Regions from separate parts of the Streptomyces sp. NPDC052721 genome, predicted to be linked through region 1. Evidence: riboswitches for the same ligand, from Rfam matches in the RefSeq annotation. Region 1 holds a riboswitch; each other region holds the start of a gene.

Region 1 (3,813 bases):
GGCGCCGGTTACGACGACTCGGGCCTGCTGCTCCTCGCGCCCGGGGAGTCGTACACCACCCCGGTCTTCGCGGGGCTGTGGAGCGACGGCGGCTTCGGCGGCGCGAGCCGTGCCTGGCACGCCTACCAGCGCGCGTACGTCATCCCGGACGCCGAGCGGGACCGGCCCGTGCTGTTCAACTCCTGGGAGGCCACCTTCTTCGACATCTCCGAGGAGCAGCAGCTCGCGCTCGCCCGCCGGGCCGCCGAGATCGGGATCGAGCTGTTCGTCGTCGACGACGGCTGGTTCGGCGCCCGCACCAGCGACCGCGCCGGCCTCGGCGACTGGACGCCCAACCCCGACCGTTTCCCGCACGGCCTCAAGCCCCTCGCCGACCAGGTGCACGGGCTCGGCATGCAGTTCGGCATCTGGGTCGAGCCCGAGATGGTCAACCCGGACAGCGACCTGTACCGGGCCCACCCGGACTGGGTGCAGTACCAACCGGGACGGAAGCGGACGGAACTGCGCAATCAGCTCGTTCTCAACCTCGCGCGCGAGGACGTCCAGGAGTACCTGTGGGAGCAGTTGGACGCCCTGCTGTCCAGCGCCCCCATCGACTATGTGAAGTGGGACTTCAACCGCTGCTTCACCGACGCCGGCTGGCCCGGGGAGCCGTACCCGCAGCGCCTGTGGGTGGACCACGTCCGCGGCCTGTACGCCCTGCTGGACCGGCTGCGGGCCGCGCACCCCGGGGTCGCCTTCGAGTCCTGCTCGGGGGGCGGCGGCCGGATCGACCTCGGCGTGCTCGGCCGCACCGAGGAGGTGTGGACCTCCGACAACACCGACCCGCTGGACCGGCTCGCCATCCAGCACGGTTTCACGCAGATCCATCCCGCGCGCGTGATGGCGGCCTGGGTCACCGACAGCCCGAACACCCAGCTCAACGGGCGGGTCAGCTCGCTGCGCTTCCGGTTCGTCAGCGCCATGGCGGGCGTACTCGGGGTCGGCGGCGACCTGACGGAGTGGAGCGCTCAGGAGCTGGCCGAGGCCCGGCGGTGGGTGGAGCTGTACAAGGAGATCCGCCCGGTCGTGCAGCACGGCGAGCTGTACCGGCTGCGGCCTCCGGCCGGAGGTCTGAGCGCCGTGCAGTACGTCCGGGGGGAGGAGACCGTCGTCCTCGCCTGGCTGCAGGCCCAGAGCTACGGCGAGCCGGTGCCGGCGGTGCGGCTGCGCGGGCTCGACCCGGCGGCGTCGTACGAATGCCGCGAAACAGGCGAAGTGTACCGGGGTGCCGTACTGCTGCACCACGGGCTGCGCACCGGGCTCAAGGGCGACCTGGATGCGACGGTCATCCGACTGCGCCGCATCTGACTTTTCTGTCTGAATTGACGCTTTCACTCCAACTCGCTGCGGAATGAGGACATCTGGGGAACCGGCGCGTGAGGAGGGTCATATCGGTGACCGTGCGTCGCGCGTCATGTTCACGTAATTCCAGTACCCATAGGCGAATTGAAAAGGAGAAGGGCACGGGAATTCACACTCGGTGACCGTGAATTCCCGTATCCGATCAGCAGGAACCGGAACAACGGGAACCGGCTGCTTGTTTCCGCGCCTCCTGCTCGCTTACGTTCGCCACCGACCCGGGCGGAACGCCGAATCCTGCCGCCGTCCGGATTCCCCACACACATGACCCGCGTCGGCAGGAGCGGGGGACCCACCAGGTAGGACTGCCTGTCCGGTCTCCGCGACAGGCTAGGGGTGCAGCCGTGCCGCGCACGGCCGGGCAGCTCCAGCCCGAACCCGACAGCTCACCTCGCAGGCGCCGGAGAGGAATTGCGCCATGCCTGCCAAGGGTAAGCACCGACGTCCCAAGACCCCGCGTTTTTCCCGCTCCCTCGCCGTCGCCGGAACCGGTGGCGCCGCCCTGGCCCTGCCCCTCCTCGGGGCCACCGGAGCGCACGCCGCGCCCCCCGCCCAGTCCGCCTCCGGAACGGCCGCGCAGACCCTCCCCGGCACGGTGAAGAAGGCCGTGGCGCAGCAGGACACGGGCGCGCGCACCTACACCGTGCGCAGCGGTGACTGCCTCGCGACGATCGCACAGGACCAGCATGTCAGCGGTGGCTGGCAGCGGCTCTACGACGACAACCGGCAGGCCATCGGCGCCGACCCCGGAGTCATCCACCCGGGCCTGAAGCTCCGCATCGGCGGGAAGACCGCGCCGGCCACCGCGGAGCCGGCTGCCCCGAAGTCCACACCGTCCGCCGCGCCGGAGGCCACCCGGCAGGCCGCGCCGAAGCCCGCCTCCCAGCCGGCCTCCGCCGGTTACACCCTCCCCGTGACCGGCGCCACCGTCGGCACCGGCTACCACGTCGCCGGCAGCATGTGGTCCAGCGGCTACCACACCGGCGTCGACTTCGTCGTCCCGACCGGTACCCCCCTCAAGGCCGTCGCCGCGGGCACCGTCGTCTCCGCGGGCTGGGGAGGGGCGTACGGCAACCAGGTCGTCATCAAGCTGAACGACGGCCACTACGCCCAGTACGGCCACCTCTCCCAGCTCTCCGTCTCGGCCGGGCAGACCGTGACCGCGGGCCAGCAGATCGGTCTGTCCGGCGCCACCGGCAACGTGACCGGCCCGCACCTGCACTTCGAGATCCGCACCACCCCGGACTACGGCTCGGACATCGACCCGGTCGCCTACCTCCGCTCGCACGGCGTCGCCGTCGGCTGACGCCCGCGCCCCTCTCACCACCTGCCTGACACGCCCCCGAAGGCCGGACCCACGATCCCCGGGTCCGGCCTTCGGTGTACCGTGCAGCTTCTATTCCTGGCTTTGCAAACTATTTAAGAGTGGCTCATCTCACCATTCGTCAAGTCCTGCTTACGGTCGCGTAGGTCACATCCGAAGGTGAATCATGGTCCGACGTGGCAGACGATTCGAAGAATGACAGCAGATCAGTGATCGGGTCGTACGTGGCGGTGGGGGACAGCTTCACCGAGGGCGTCGGCGACCCCGGCCCCGACGGGGCGTTCGTGGGCTGGGCCGACCGGTTCGCGGTGCTCCTCGCCGACCGGCGTCCCGAGGGCGACTTCCAGTACGCCAACCTCGCCGTGCGCGGAAAGCTGCTGGACCAGATCGTGGCCGACCAGGTGCCGCAGGCCATCGACAAGGCCCCGGACCTGATCTCCTTCTGTGCGGGCGGCAACGACATCATCCGTCCGGGCACCGACCCCGACGAGGTGGCCGAGCGCTTCGAACGGGCCGTGGCCCGGCTGACGGAGGCGGCCGGCACGGTGATGGTGACGACCGGCTTCGACACCCGTGGCGTCCCCGTCCTCAAGCATCTCCGCGGCAAGATCGCCACCTACAACGGGCATGTCCGTGCCATCGCCGACCGGTACGGCTGCCCCGTCCTCGACCTGTGGTCCCTCAAGTCCGTGCAGGACCGCAGGGCCTGGGACACCGACCGGCTGCACCTCTCGCCCGAGGGGCACACGCGCGTGGCGCTGCGCGCGGGACAGGTCCTCGGCCTGGACGTCCCCGCCGACCCGGAGCAGCCGTGGCCGCCGCTGCCGCCCCGGGGCACGCTGGAGATCCGCCGCGACGACGTCCAGTGGGCCCGGGAGTACCTCGTCCCCTGGATCGGCCGCCGGCTGCGCGGCGAGTCCTCCGGCGACCACGTGACCGCCAAGGGCACGCTGTCACCGGACGACATCAAGATGCGGATCGCTTCGGTGGCCTGACCCCACCGACCCGCCACGGCCCGCGCCGGCACCACCGGCGCGGGCCCTCGCCGCTCCCCGGACAGAACGCACCCCCTTCGTGGTCCGGCCCGC
Region 2 (3,813 bases), on a different contig from region 1:
TGCGGCCCGACAACCGCGCGGTCCTCGTCTACGAGCCGAAGTCCCCGGAGGCCGTCCCGGACGCCGGGGTCCCCGAGGACCCGGAGCAGGAAGCGACCGTAGAGGCCGGCAACGAGAACGAGGAGACGGCCAAGTGACCGAGCTCGCCACCATGGACTTCCACCCCCAGCCGCAGCCCGGCGAGGCCAGGCCGTGGGCGTTCCCGGCGCCCGAGCGCGGCACGCTCGACAACGGCTTGACCGTGCTGCGCTGCCACCGCCCGGGCCAGCAGGTCGTCGCCGTCGAGGTGCTGCTGGACGCGCCGCTGGACGCCGAGCCGGCCGGCCTGGACGGCGTCGCCACGATCATGGCGCGGGCCTTCTCCGAGGGCACCGACAAGCACTCCGCCGAGGAGTTCGCCGCCGAGCTGGAGCGCGCGGGCGCCACCCTCGACGCGCACGCCGACCACCCCGGTGTCCGGCTCAGCCTGGAGGTCCCGGCCTCCCGCCTGGCCAAGGGCCTCGGCCTGCTCGCCGACGCCCTGCGCGCGCCCGCCTTCGCCGCGAGCGAGGTCGAGCGGCTGGTCCGCAACCGCCTGGACGAGATCCCGCACGAGCTGGCCAACCCCTCCCGCCGGGCCGCCAAGGAACTCTCCAAGGAGCTGTTCCCGGCGACCTCGCGCATGTCCCGTCCGCGCCAGGGCACCGAGGAGACGGTCGAGAAGATCGACGAGGCGGCCGTACGCGCCTTCTACGACCGTCATGTGCGGCCCGCCACGGCCACCGTCGTCGTCGTCGGCGACCTGACCGGCGCCGACCTGGACGCGCTGCTGGGCGACACCCTGGGCGCGTGGACCGGCACCCCGGGCGAGCCCCGGCCGGTGCCGCCGGTGACCGCCGACGACACCGGGCGCGTGGTCATCGTGGACCGGCCCGGCGCGGTCCAGACGCAGCTGCTCATCGGCCGCATCGGTCCCGACCGGCACGACCGGGTGTGGCCCGCCCAGGTGCTCGGCACGTACTGCCTCGGCGGCACCCTCACCTCCCGCCTGGACCGCGTGCTGCGCGAGGAGAAGGGCTACACCTACGGCGTGCGGGCCTTCGGGCAGGTCCTGCGGTCCGCGCCGGACGGCACGGGCGCGGCGATGCTCGCCATCAGCGGCTCCGTGGACACCCCGAACACCGGCCCGGCGCTGGACGATCTGTGGAAGGTGCTGCGCACGGTCGCGGCGGACGGCCTGACCGACGCCGAGCGGGACGTCGCCGTGCAGAACCTGGTCGGTGTGGCGCCGCTGAAGTACGAGACCGCGGCGGCCGTCGCGAGCACGCTGGCGGACCAGGTCGAGCAGCACCTGCCCGACGACTTCCAGGCGACGCTGTACCAGCAGCTGGCGGCCACGGGCACGGTGGAGGCCACCGCGGCGGTCGTGAACGCCTTCCCGGTGGACCGCCTGGTGACCGTCCTCGTCGGTGACGCGTCGCAGATCAAGGCGCCGGTGGAGGCGCTGGGCATCGGTGAAGTGACCGTGGTGGCGGCCGAGTAGACGCGACCGTGACGGCGGCCGGATGACGGCACGCGCGCGTGGGGCCCTGGCGACCTACAGGTCGTCAGGGCCCCATGGTGTTCCACTCCGACCCCCGGTGCCCGTTTTGGGGCGGAGGTTGCCTGTCTGCCCTGTGGGATGCGCTACAAAAGCCGGGATGCGTTTGAGGATTGACAGCGTGCTTGCGTAGCTTCGTCCGGGCTGTTCGTCAGGCAGTGCGCCGCATCCGCGGCACCGGACAGTCATCGCCGAGTCCCCGTACGGCGCGAGCCAGGGGAGCCGGGGACCCACCGTCCCTGGGGTGAATCGGGCGCCCGCGCGACCGCGAGGGGGCTCGTAGGAGACCTTCCTGCTCCGAACCCGTCAGCTAACCCGGTAGGCGAGAGGGAAGGAAAGGACCAGCCACTTCATGGCGTTCATGTGCGCCACCGGGAAGCACCGCAAGCCCGGCCGGGTCAAGCGGACCACCGTTCAGGCGGCCGGCGTCGCGGCCCTCACCACCACCGGTGTGATCGGCACCCTCGCCGCCTCCCCGGCGCTCGCCGCCGAGAACTCCACGGAGCAGACCGGCCTCACCCCGGTCGTCGCCGCGTCCGAGGACGTCGCCGACGAGATCGGCGCGCAGGCCGCCGCGCAGCAGCAGGCCGCCGAGCAGAGGGCGGCCGAGGAGGCCGCGGCGAAGGCGGCGGCCGAGCGAGCGGAGGAGATCCGCGCCGCCAAGGCCCGGGCCGCCCGCGAGGCGGAGCGCAAGCGGCTGAACGCCTTCGTCGCCCCGATCGCCCACTCGTACGTCTCCACCGCCTACCAGGCCGGCAGCTCCCTGTGGTCCTCCGGTGCGCACACCGGCATCGACTTCCACGCGGCCAGCGGCACGGCCGTCCACGCGGTGGGCTCCGGCACGGTCGTCTCCGCGGGCTGGGGCGGCGCGTACGGCAACCAGGTCGTGATCCGCATGGCCGACGGCATGTACACCCAGTACGGACACCTGTCGTCCATCGGGGTCACGGTGGGCCAGAAGGTCGTCCCGGGCCAGCAGATCGGCCTGTCCGGCGCCACCGGCAACGTCACCGGCCCGCACCTCCACTTCGAGGCGCGCACGACCCCCGAGTACGGCTCCGACGTCGACCCCGTCGCCTACCTCCGCAAGCACGGCGTGAACGTCTGACACCGACCGCACGACTGTCCGAGGCCCCGGCTCACCGAGCCGGGGCTTTCGCCGTTTTTCATGGTGTCCGCCGGATCCGCTGTCCAAAAAATAGCCATGGATTAGGGCCCGCCGTCGGAAATTCCGGCTCATTGGAATAGAGTCACGGAACACGCGTCCATCGTCGACGTTTCACGGGGATTAAGACGGAGGTCGGTCATGCGTATTCCGGCGCACTCGGTGTGCACGGCCATCCGGGACGACATCGTCGCGGGTGTCTACGAGCGCGGCAGCCGCCTCACCGAGGAAGTCCTGGCCCGCCGCTACGGCGTCTCGCGCGTCCCCGTCCGCGAGGCCCTGCGCACCCTGGAGGCCGAGGGCTTCGTGGTGACGCGCCGGCACGCGGGCGCGTGCGTGGCCGAGCCGACCGAGCAGGAGGCCGCCGACCTGCTGGAGATGCGGACGCTGCTGGAGCCGCTGGGCGCCGCCCGGGCCGCCCAGCGGCGCACCGAGGCGCATCTGAAGGTGCTGCGCGGTCTGGTCCGGCTGGGTCAGGAGAGGGCCCGCAGAGGCAGCAACGAGGATCTGCGGTCGCTGGGCGGCTGGTTCCACGAGACGCTCGCCCAGGCCTCCGGCAGCACCTCGCTGACCTCGATGCTCACCCAGCTGCGGCACAAGATCGCCTGGATGTACACGGTGGAGGCGCCGGCCAGTCCGGTGGAGTCCTGGACGGAGCACGGTGCCATCGTGGACGCGGTGGCGCGCGGCGACGCCGAGCGCGCCCGGGCGCTCACCGCGCTGCACGCCGAGCGTGCGACGGGCGCGCACCGGCTGGGCTTTTCCCCCGCCGCGGAGCGCGTGAGGACTTCGCAACATGCAGTAAACATGTCGGGCCCGCGACATTAACAAGCGCACCGTATACAAAGAAGAGTTATTCCGGGCCGGGTATTTCCTGCTGCCCGAATTCATCCTGTCGTAATTCGCCGGAGCTCTCCGGGCGGCGGCGGGCGGTAAATCGACGGCACATCGGATCGAGCGCGCCCGCAAACGGCGAAGCCGCGCCGCCCGGAAAGGCGAACGCGGCTCCGGCGCTCTGTGCGGTGGTCGCTCAGACGGTCTCGGGCAGCTCTTCCAGGCCCTCGGAGAC
Region 3 (3,813 bases), on a different contig from region 1:
GTGTCCAGGCGGTCCTCGTCCAGGTCCTTCACGGCCGCCCGGGTGACCGCGCGGGCGTACTCCGGCGTCTGGAGCAGACCCGGCACCACGGTCGTCTCCAGGGTGCGCATCGCGCTCGCCTGTGACTCCAGGCTGATGAAGTCCCGGTAGGTGGGCGGCAGCACCCCGCGGTAGGCGTGCCACCAGCGGTGCCGGCCGCCCGCGTCCTCCGACCCCGCCAGCATCAGCAGCAACTCGCGCAGCTGCGTGTCCCGCACCTGATAGGCGTCGAGCAGTAACCGCAGATCGGCCGGTTTCACACCGCTGGCGCCGGTCTCGATGCGGCTCACCTTCGACTGGTGCCAGCCGACCAGCCGGGCGGCCTCACCGCTCGTGAGCCCCGCACCGGTACGCAGCATGCGCAGTTCGGCGCCCAGTTTGCGGCGGCGCACCGCCGGACCGTTCTGCATGGGCTCCTCCTTACTCCTTCCGGGCCGCCCACATACGGTCTCGCGTCGCAGAGTTCACCGCTTCGAGCGACAGATATATGCATATCTTGGTGGATCGCTCCCCGTGACCGGCCCGTTGGTGGCAGTCTGGCGAACAAGCACCAGTCCGGGACCGTACTCGAACCCTCCGCCACTTGTCGGACCACGGCCCCGTGGGAAAGGGACGACGTCGCCATGGCAGACCACCTGGAAGCATCCGTCACTCTGCCGAGCGATCCAGCCTCGGTCTCCGCGGCCCGCTCCTACGTCGTGGGCACGCTGGCGGAGTGGGGCCTGCCGTCCGACACCGACGTCGCCGACACCGTGCGCCTCATCGTCTCCGAACTCGCCACGAACGCCGTACAGCACACCTTCGGCCAGTCACCCACCTTCACGGTCGACATCGCGCTGCACCATGACGAACATCTGCGCATCGGTGTCACGGACAGCCACCCCCGCTTCCCGAAGAGACTGCCCGCCGCCGTCCAGCAGGACAACGGCCGCGGCATGGTCATCATCCGCTGGCTCACCGCGGAGTGCGGCGGCAGACTCCGCATCCGCCCCACGCGAGAGGGCGGCAAGACGGTCTCGATCGAACTCCCCTGGACGATCCCGGCGGCCCCGGTACCGGCGGGCCAGCAGGAGCCGTAGCCCTCCCGGACGGGGCCGAGGCGTTCCTGGACCGGGCAAGCGGCGCACGGCGGACACGCGTGGCCCACGGCTCGGCCACGCCCGGCCCGCCGGCGCCCCCAGTCAGATGCGCCCGCCCGAACGCTTCCCGCAGCAGCGCCCGGAAGGCGTCCACCGCAGCGGCCCTCTCCTCCGCGCGGTACGCCACCGGGATCGTACGGCGCAGCCGCCTGCCCTCCAGAGGCCGCACCGCGACGGGCGTGGTCGCGGTCCGCGCCACCATCTCCGGTACGACGGCCACCCCCAACCGGCACTGACCAGCGCGCGGCGGCGGCAGCCGCGACGAGGGGCTGGGACGCGCGTGTCCCGAGGCGATCACCGGGACCAGCTCCTCCACCGCGACCGGCTCCAGACGGTACCGGCGTCGGCACCAGGATGGCTGTGGCCGAGTGACAGGCATGAGTGAGTGTCAAATCACCCTCGCAGGCGCCGCCACCGCGGTAACCCCGGCGCCGCCACCGCGTAACCCCGGCGGCGGCAGCAGACGCACCCCGGCGGCCGGGAAGGCGCCGAGCCGCTGTGCGCCCCCGGTGAGCCCGGTCAGCCAGGCCAGTTCGTGCCGGGCCCGCTCCAGTTCGGCCGGTGGCCACGCCGGGACCGTCCAGGCGCCGGAGAATGCCGCGGCCGGGACCACCCGTCCGCTCCGGCAGGTGGCTGCGCCGGCCCCGGGCCGCCCGTGGGCTGCAGGCGGCACCGGGGGTGGCGCTGACGGCGCTGGGAGCGGCCCTGCTGCTGGAGTCGCTCCTTGCCTGACGGCGGGTCAGCTGACCCGGCCGTACCAGACGCTCCTCGTCCAGATCTTCTCGAGCTTCACCACGTCCCCGGTCTTCGGGGCGTGCCAGATCTTGCCGTGACCGGCGTAGATGCCGACGTGGTAGACGTAAGAACCCGAGTGGAAGAACACCAGGTCGCCCGCCTTGCGGCTCCTGGCGGAGATGTGGTGCGTCTTGTTGTACTGCTGGGCGGCGGTGCGCGGCAGCTTCTTGCCGGCCTTCTTGTAGGAGTAGAGCGTCAGCCCCGAGCAGTCGAACCTGCGCGGCCCGGTGGCTCCCCACGCGTAGGGGGCGCCCTTCTTCGAGGCCGCGACCTTGAGTGCTTTCGTCGCCATGGTCGCGGCGGAGGCGTCGGTGGCGAGGCCGGGCACCGCGATCGAGCCGCCCACGGCGGCAAGGGTCAGAGCCGAGGCCGTGCCGGCCCGGGCCATCAGCGACGGGACACGATTGAGCGCAGTCATGCGCAACCCTTCGTCAGCCGCCTGTGAAGGATGACCTGTCGGATTCGGGCTGGCGAAGTAGCCCGGCCGCGTTGCCGCGGCTTCACCCCAAGGGTTGCCCGGAGCCGACGCCCGTCCGTGTCGTACAGACGAACATCAGTTCCGGCGACCCGCCTTGCTTGGGTCCTCCACTCCTGCCGATCCACTCCGTCGACCGGTCATCCGGGCGGCGGCAGGACTCGGCGTCCGCCCGGATCGCCCCGCCGCGGTGGCGGGGGCTTGTCGTCAGACAGGGATCTTGGCTCACGACTGTCCGAAAATCCCAACGGAATCGGGGATTTGTGGCGTTACTCACCACTCACCCGTTCGGGTGGACACTGCTCTGTTCGAGCGTCCGTCAGATCCCGGACGTAGCCCCCGACCTGGGGCGAAGCGTCTTCAGGCGGCTCGTGTGGTCGCGTGCCGCGCAACTCGGCAGGCCCGCGAAACGATCTGGATGTACACCGGTCGGCGGTACGTCGTTCGGACCGTTTCAAGTCCCTTCCGGACGGCGCGTGTCGACGCGCGGGCCCCCGGACCGCAAGGAGCGTCCGCCTCAGCCGACGCCGTCCGGCGGGAGCGTGACGCGAGCGGCCCGGCGCTCACCGTCCAGCACCCGCAACGCCCGTGCCAGCGTGTCCCCGTGCAGCTCCGTCTCGCCCCGCTGGTGCATCAGCGCGAGCGCGTCGCGCAGCTCTGCCGCCTTGCGCACCAGGGCCTGGGCCGCGCGCAGCCCGCGGTAGGTGTCCCCGGGCCGGGCCGGGTTGATGCGGCCCAGCAGGTCGACCGCCTCCAGGTAACGGTCGATCAACTCGCCCTCCGCGCGGGTCAGCGCGGGCAGGGGCGGGAGGTCCGGCAGCATGAGCGGCTCACCTCGCGTCCGGTGCGCCGGGCGTGTCCCGGCGGCTCGGCACGATGCCGTCCACCAGACCGTAGGCGACCGCCCCGGCGGCGTCGAGGATCAGGTCGCGCTCCAGATCCTCGTGGACCTGCCCGGCCGTGCGCCCTGTGTGCCGCGCGAGCATCTCCGCGAGCGTCGAGCGGATCCGGGTCAACTCGTCCGCCTGGATGAGCAGGTCACTGGGCTGTCCGCGCACCGGCTCGGGCAGTGCGGGCTGCTCGATCACCATGCGGGCGCCGGGCAGCGTGAACCTCTTGCCCGGAGCGCCGGCCGCGAGCAGCACCGCGGCCGAGGCGCCGGCCTGGCCCAGGCAGTACGTCACCACGTCACAACTGACGTACTGCATCGTGTCGTAGATCGCCGCCATGGCGTCGAACGAGCCGCCCGGCGAGTTGACGTACAGCGTGATGTCCCGGTCCGGCGCCGTGTGCTCCAGGTACATCAGCTGCGCCGTGACGTCGTTCGCGGCCGCGTTGTCGACCGGCGTGCCGAGGAAGACGATC
Region 4 (3,813 bases), on a different contig from region 1:
GGCCGGGTCAGCCGGCGCGGTGCACGACCGCGTCGCACAGCTCGATCAGCGCCGCCTTGGCATCGCACTCGCGCAGCGGGGCGAGCGCGGCCCGCGCCTCCTCCGCGTACCGCACGGTGTCCCGGCGGGCCTGCTCCAGCGCGGGGTGCGCGCGCAGCGCGGCCAGCGCCTCGGCGTGCCGGGCGTCGTCGCTGAGGTCGGAGTCCAGCAGCTCGCACAGCGCGACGTCCTCGGCCAGCCCCAGCCGGGCGGCCCGCTCGCGCAGCCGGAGCACCGGCAGGGTCGGGATGCCCTCGCGCAGGTCGGTGCCCGGCGTCTTGCCGGACTCGTGGGAGTCGGAGGCGATGTCCAGGACGTCGTCCGCGAGCTGGAAGGCGACTCCGAGCCGTTCGCCGTACTGGGTGAGCACGTCGACGAGCGTCTCGTCGGCGCCGGACATCATCGCGCCGAACCGGCACGACACCGCCACCAGGGAGCCCGTCTTGCCGGCGAGCACGTCCAGATAGTGCTCGACCGGGTCTCGGCCGTCCGAGGGGCCCGCGGTCTCCAGGATCTGGCCGGTGACGAGCCGTTCGAACGCCAGGGCCTGCACCCGGACCGCCTCGGGGCCGAGGTCGGCGAGGATCTGGGAGGCGCGGGCGAAGAGGAAGTCGCCGGTGAGGACCGCGACGGAGTTGCCCCAGCGCGTGTTGGCGCTGTCCACGCCACGCCGTACGGCCGCCTCGTCCATGACGTCGTCGTGGTACAGCGTGGCCAGGTGGGTCAGCTCCACGACCACGGCCGACGGCACCACGCCCGGCGCGTAGGGGTCGCCGAACTGGGCGGCGAGCATCACGAGGAGTGGCCGGAACCGCTTCCCGCCCGCCCGCACCAGGTGCTGCGCGGCCTCCGTGATGAACGGGACCTCGCTCTTGGTGGCTTCGAGCAAGCCTTCCTCGACAGCCGCCAATCCGGCCTGGACATCGGCTTCGAGAGCCTGGTCCCGCACGCTCAGCCCGAACGGCCCGACGACGGTCACGAGGGGTCTCCTGTCTGCTGGTGTCTGCTGGCGATTACACGGTTTGTCGATAGGTCGCTGCCCTCACTCAAGTCAGCGTATCCGGTCCTCTTTCGATCACCGATAGCGCCCACCGGTCCAGCCCGGGCGATACCGGACCATGACCGGCATGGTCTTGATCACACAGTGTGAACGGAAATTTATCCATATAAGAGTAATCCGGACACTGTGCCCCCACCTCGGCAACGACGCGCCCCATATGCCAGGTTCCGGCATCACCCCGACTTCAAGCATGAATCCCCCTAATCCCCCATGTCCGATTTAAAACTGTTTGCTATTTCGTGAATTGGGTCACGCGACCGGCCGCCCCACCTCCCCGGCCGAACCCCCGTGACCCCTTGCGCCGTTGGCGAGTTGAGCATTGGCAACCGCAAAGGATCAAGCACCCCATACGCCGTCGATCAAGGTCAAATCGCACGTTGCATGAATCCGGCCCTTGTTCCCGACATGTGCTCTCGCATACGTTCCGGGCCGTCGGGCGGACGCCGAATCCTGCCGCCGCCCGCATACCCATCGACGAAATTCGTACGGCAGGAGCGGGGGACCCAGGTAAGCCGCCGGTCCGGACGGCACACGCCGCGCCGGACGGCTAGGGGTGAAGCCATGCCTCCGTCAGGGGCACGGCCGGGCACCTCCCCGCCCGAACCCGACAGCTCACCCCGCAGGCGCCGGAGAGGAACGCCCCCATGTCTGCTGTCGCTCAGCCCCGCCGTACCCGGAACAGCCGTCTCGTCCGCGCGCTCACCGCCGCCGGCACCGGCGCCGCCGTCCTCGCCCTGCCGCTCATCGGCGCGACCAGCGCCTCCGCGGCCCCCAGCACCGCCACCACCACGGCGGCCACCACCCCCGCCGGCTACCCGAACAACCTCGACGGCTGGATCCGCGAGTCGCTCGCGATCATGGCCGAGAAGCGCATCCCGGGCACCTACAACGGCATCTACCGCAACATCATCCGCGAGTCCTCGGGCAACCCGAACGCCATCAACCTCTGGGACTCCAACGCCGCCAAGGGCATCCCGTCCAAGGGCCTGCTCCAGGTCATCGACCCGACGTTCAACGCGTACCACGTGCCCGGAACGTCCTTCAACATCTACGACCCGGTCGCCAACATCACCGCCGCCTGCAACTACGCGGCCGCGCGGTACGGGTCCATCGACAACGTGTTCGGCGCGTACTGACCGGCACCGGCGGCCGGGCCGGGCGCTACTGATGTTCCGGTCAGTCGGTCGGGAAGAGTCGTTCGAGGACGACGGCGATGCCGTCGTCCTCGTTCGACAGGGTGACCTCGTCGGCCACCGCCTTGAGTTCGGGATGCGCGTTGGCCATGGCGACACCGCGCCCGGCCCAGTCGAACATCGGGATGTCGTTGGGCATGTCGCCGAACGCGAGAGCCCGTTCGGCGGCGATCCCGAGACGTTCGGCGGCCAGCGCCAGCCCGGTCGCCTTCGTCACCCCGCACGGCTGGAGCTCCACCGTGCCCGGCCCCGACATGGTGACCGTCGCCAGCGAGCCCACCGCCGCGCGGGCCACGGCCGCCAACTCGTCGTCGGACAGGGTGGCGTGCCGCAGCAGCACCTTGCTGATGGGCGCGCACCACAGATCGTCCCGCCGGCCGACCCGCACCGCGGGCAGCGTCGGGTGGGGCATCCGGTAGCCCGGCTCGATGAGCGTGAGCCCGTCCACGCCGTCCTGGTCGACCGCCGCGTAGATCTGCCCCACCTCCGCCTCGATCTTGCCGAGCGCGGTCTCGGCCAGCTCCCGGTCCAGCCGGACCGACCACAGCAGACGGTCGGTACCGGCGTCGTAGACCTGGGCCCCCTGCCCGCACACCGCGAGCCCGGCGCAGCCGAGGTCCGCCAGCAGCGGCCGCACCCGCGGTGCCGGGCGGCCCGTCACCACCAGGTGCCGGGCACCGGCCCGCGCCACCCGCGCGAGCGCGGCGAGGGACCGGTCCGAGACGGTGTCGTCGCCGCGCAGCAGCGTCCCGTCCAGGTCAGTGGCGATCAGTGCATATGCCGGGGTGGGTGCCATGATCAGAGAATACGGACAGGACGCCCCGCCGACTCACCCGTCATTCCCCGCACTTACGTGCCGTTCCCGCCAACCCCTCACCGTGGACCGCGCGGTGAGCGCCGCTCAGTCGTGGGGTGCGGCCAGGTGTGTGACCAGGCGCGGTGAAGCGAACTTGAGCAGGGGGCTGCCGTCCTCCGCCTCCGCCCCCAAACCTTTCGAGCACCTGGTGAGGCACTGCCCAAGACACTCAGCTCGGCCGTAACGTGTGGCCCGACCACATGGAACGCGGTGCCATGCATGGCCCGGATGAGAGTGAGGCAGCACCCCATGCCCCCCTTCGACGTCCCCGAGGGCGACCCCTTCGGTCCGCACAACCTCCCCTATGGCGTGTTCGCGCCCTCCGGCAGCACGGAGCGGAGGATCGGCGTCCGGCTCGGGAACCACGTCCTCGACGCGGGCGCCGCGGCCGCCGCGCTCGGCTCGCCCCACCAGCCGCTGCTCGCCCGGCCCACCCTCAACCCGCTGCTGGCCGCCGGCCGCTCCACCTGGTCGGACGTACGGCGCGCCGTCACGTCCTGGGTCACGGACCCGGCGCACCGCGCGACCGTCGAGCCGCTGTTCCACCCCCTGTCCGAGGTGACCCTGCACCTGCCCTTCGAGGTCGCGGACTACGTCGACTTCTACGCCTCGGAGAACCACGCCCGGAACGTCGGCCAGATCTTCCGCCCCGACGCCGAGGACTC

What was found. Region 1 has a riboswitch for cyclic di-AMP ahead of AB0L21_RS31615 (peptidoglycan DD-metalloendopeptidase family protein). Riboswitches for the same ligand answer to the same signal wherever they lie in the genome.
Positions count from the first base shown of each region.
Region 2: linked by a shared signal. The riboswitch ahead of AB0L21_RS24025 (M23 family metallopeptidase) and the one ahead of AB0L21_RS31615 (peptidoglycan DD-metalloendopeptidase family protein) in region 1 are both predicted to bind cyclic di-AMP.
Region 3: linked by a shared signal. The riboswitch ahead of AB0L21_RS18755 (C40 family peptidase) and the one ahead of AB0L21_RS31615 (peptidoglycan DD-metalloendopeptidase family protein) in region 1 are both predicted to bind cyclic di-AMP.
Region 4: linked by a shared signal. The riboswitch ahead of AB0L21_RS06380 (transglycosylase SLT domain-containing protein) and the one ahead of AB0L21_RS31615 (peptidoglycan DD-metalloendopeptidase family protein) in region 1 are both predicted to bind cyclic di-AMP.

Region 1 is NZ_JBFATL010000043.1:21,174-24,986, forward strand. It holds gene AB0L21_RS31610 (alpha-galactosidase) at 1-1,350, shown strand, start outside; cyclic di-AMP (ydaO/yuaA leader) riboswitch at 1,620-1,814, shown strand; gene AB0L21_RS31615 (peptidoglycan DD-metalloendopeptidase family protein) at 1,820-2,707, shown strand; gene AB0L21_RS31620 (SGNH/GDSL hydrolase family protein) at 2,935-3,720, shown strand.
Region 2 is NZ_JBFATL010000026.1:72,222-76,034, forward strand. It holds gene AB0L21_RS24015 (pitrilysin family protein) at 1-137, shown strand, start outside; gene AB0L21_RS24020 (pitrilysin family protein) at 134-1,522, shown strand; cyclic di-AMP (ydaO/yuaA leader) riboswitch at 1,759-1,919, shown strand; gene AB0L21_RS24025 (M23 family metallopeptidase) at 1,932-2,687, shown strand; gene AB0L21_RS24030 (GntR family transcriptional regulator) at 2,886-3,572, shown strand; gene AB0L21_RS24035 (HPr family phosphocarrier protein) at 3,775-3,813, opposite strand, start outside.
Region 3 is NZ_JBFATL010000018.1:7,110-10,922, reverse strand. It holds gene AB0L21_RS18770 (helix-turn-helix transcriptional regulator) at 1-449, opposite strand, end outside; gene AB0L21_RS18765 (ATP-binding protein) at 663-1,118, shown strand; partial or broken gene AB0L21_RS18760 (LysE family translocator) at 1,797-1,910, shown strand; gene AB0L21_RS18755 (C40 family peptidase) at 1,918-2,391, opposite strand; cyclic di-AMP (ydaO/yuaA leader) riboswitch at 2,395-2,625, opposite strand; gene AB0L21_RS18750 (hypothetical protein) at 2,966-3,271, opposite strand; gene AB0L21_RS18745 (ATP-dependent Clp protease proteolytic subunit) at 3,279-3,813, opposite strand, start outside.
Region 4 is NZ_JBFATL010000004.1:236,654-240,466, forward strand. It holds gene AB0L21_RS06375 (polyprenyl synthetase family protein) at 8-1,018, opposite strand; cyclic di-AMP (ydaO/yuaA leader) riboswitch at 1,562-1,738, shown strand; gene AB0L21_RS06380 (transglycosylase SLT domain-containing protein) at 1,744-2,235, shown strand; gene AB0L21_RS06385 (HAD family hydrolase) at 2,276-3,088, opposite strand; gene fahA (fumarylacetoacetase) at 3,398-3,813, shown strand, end outside.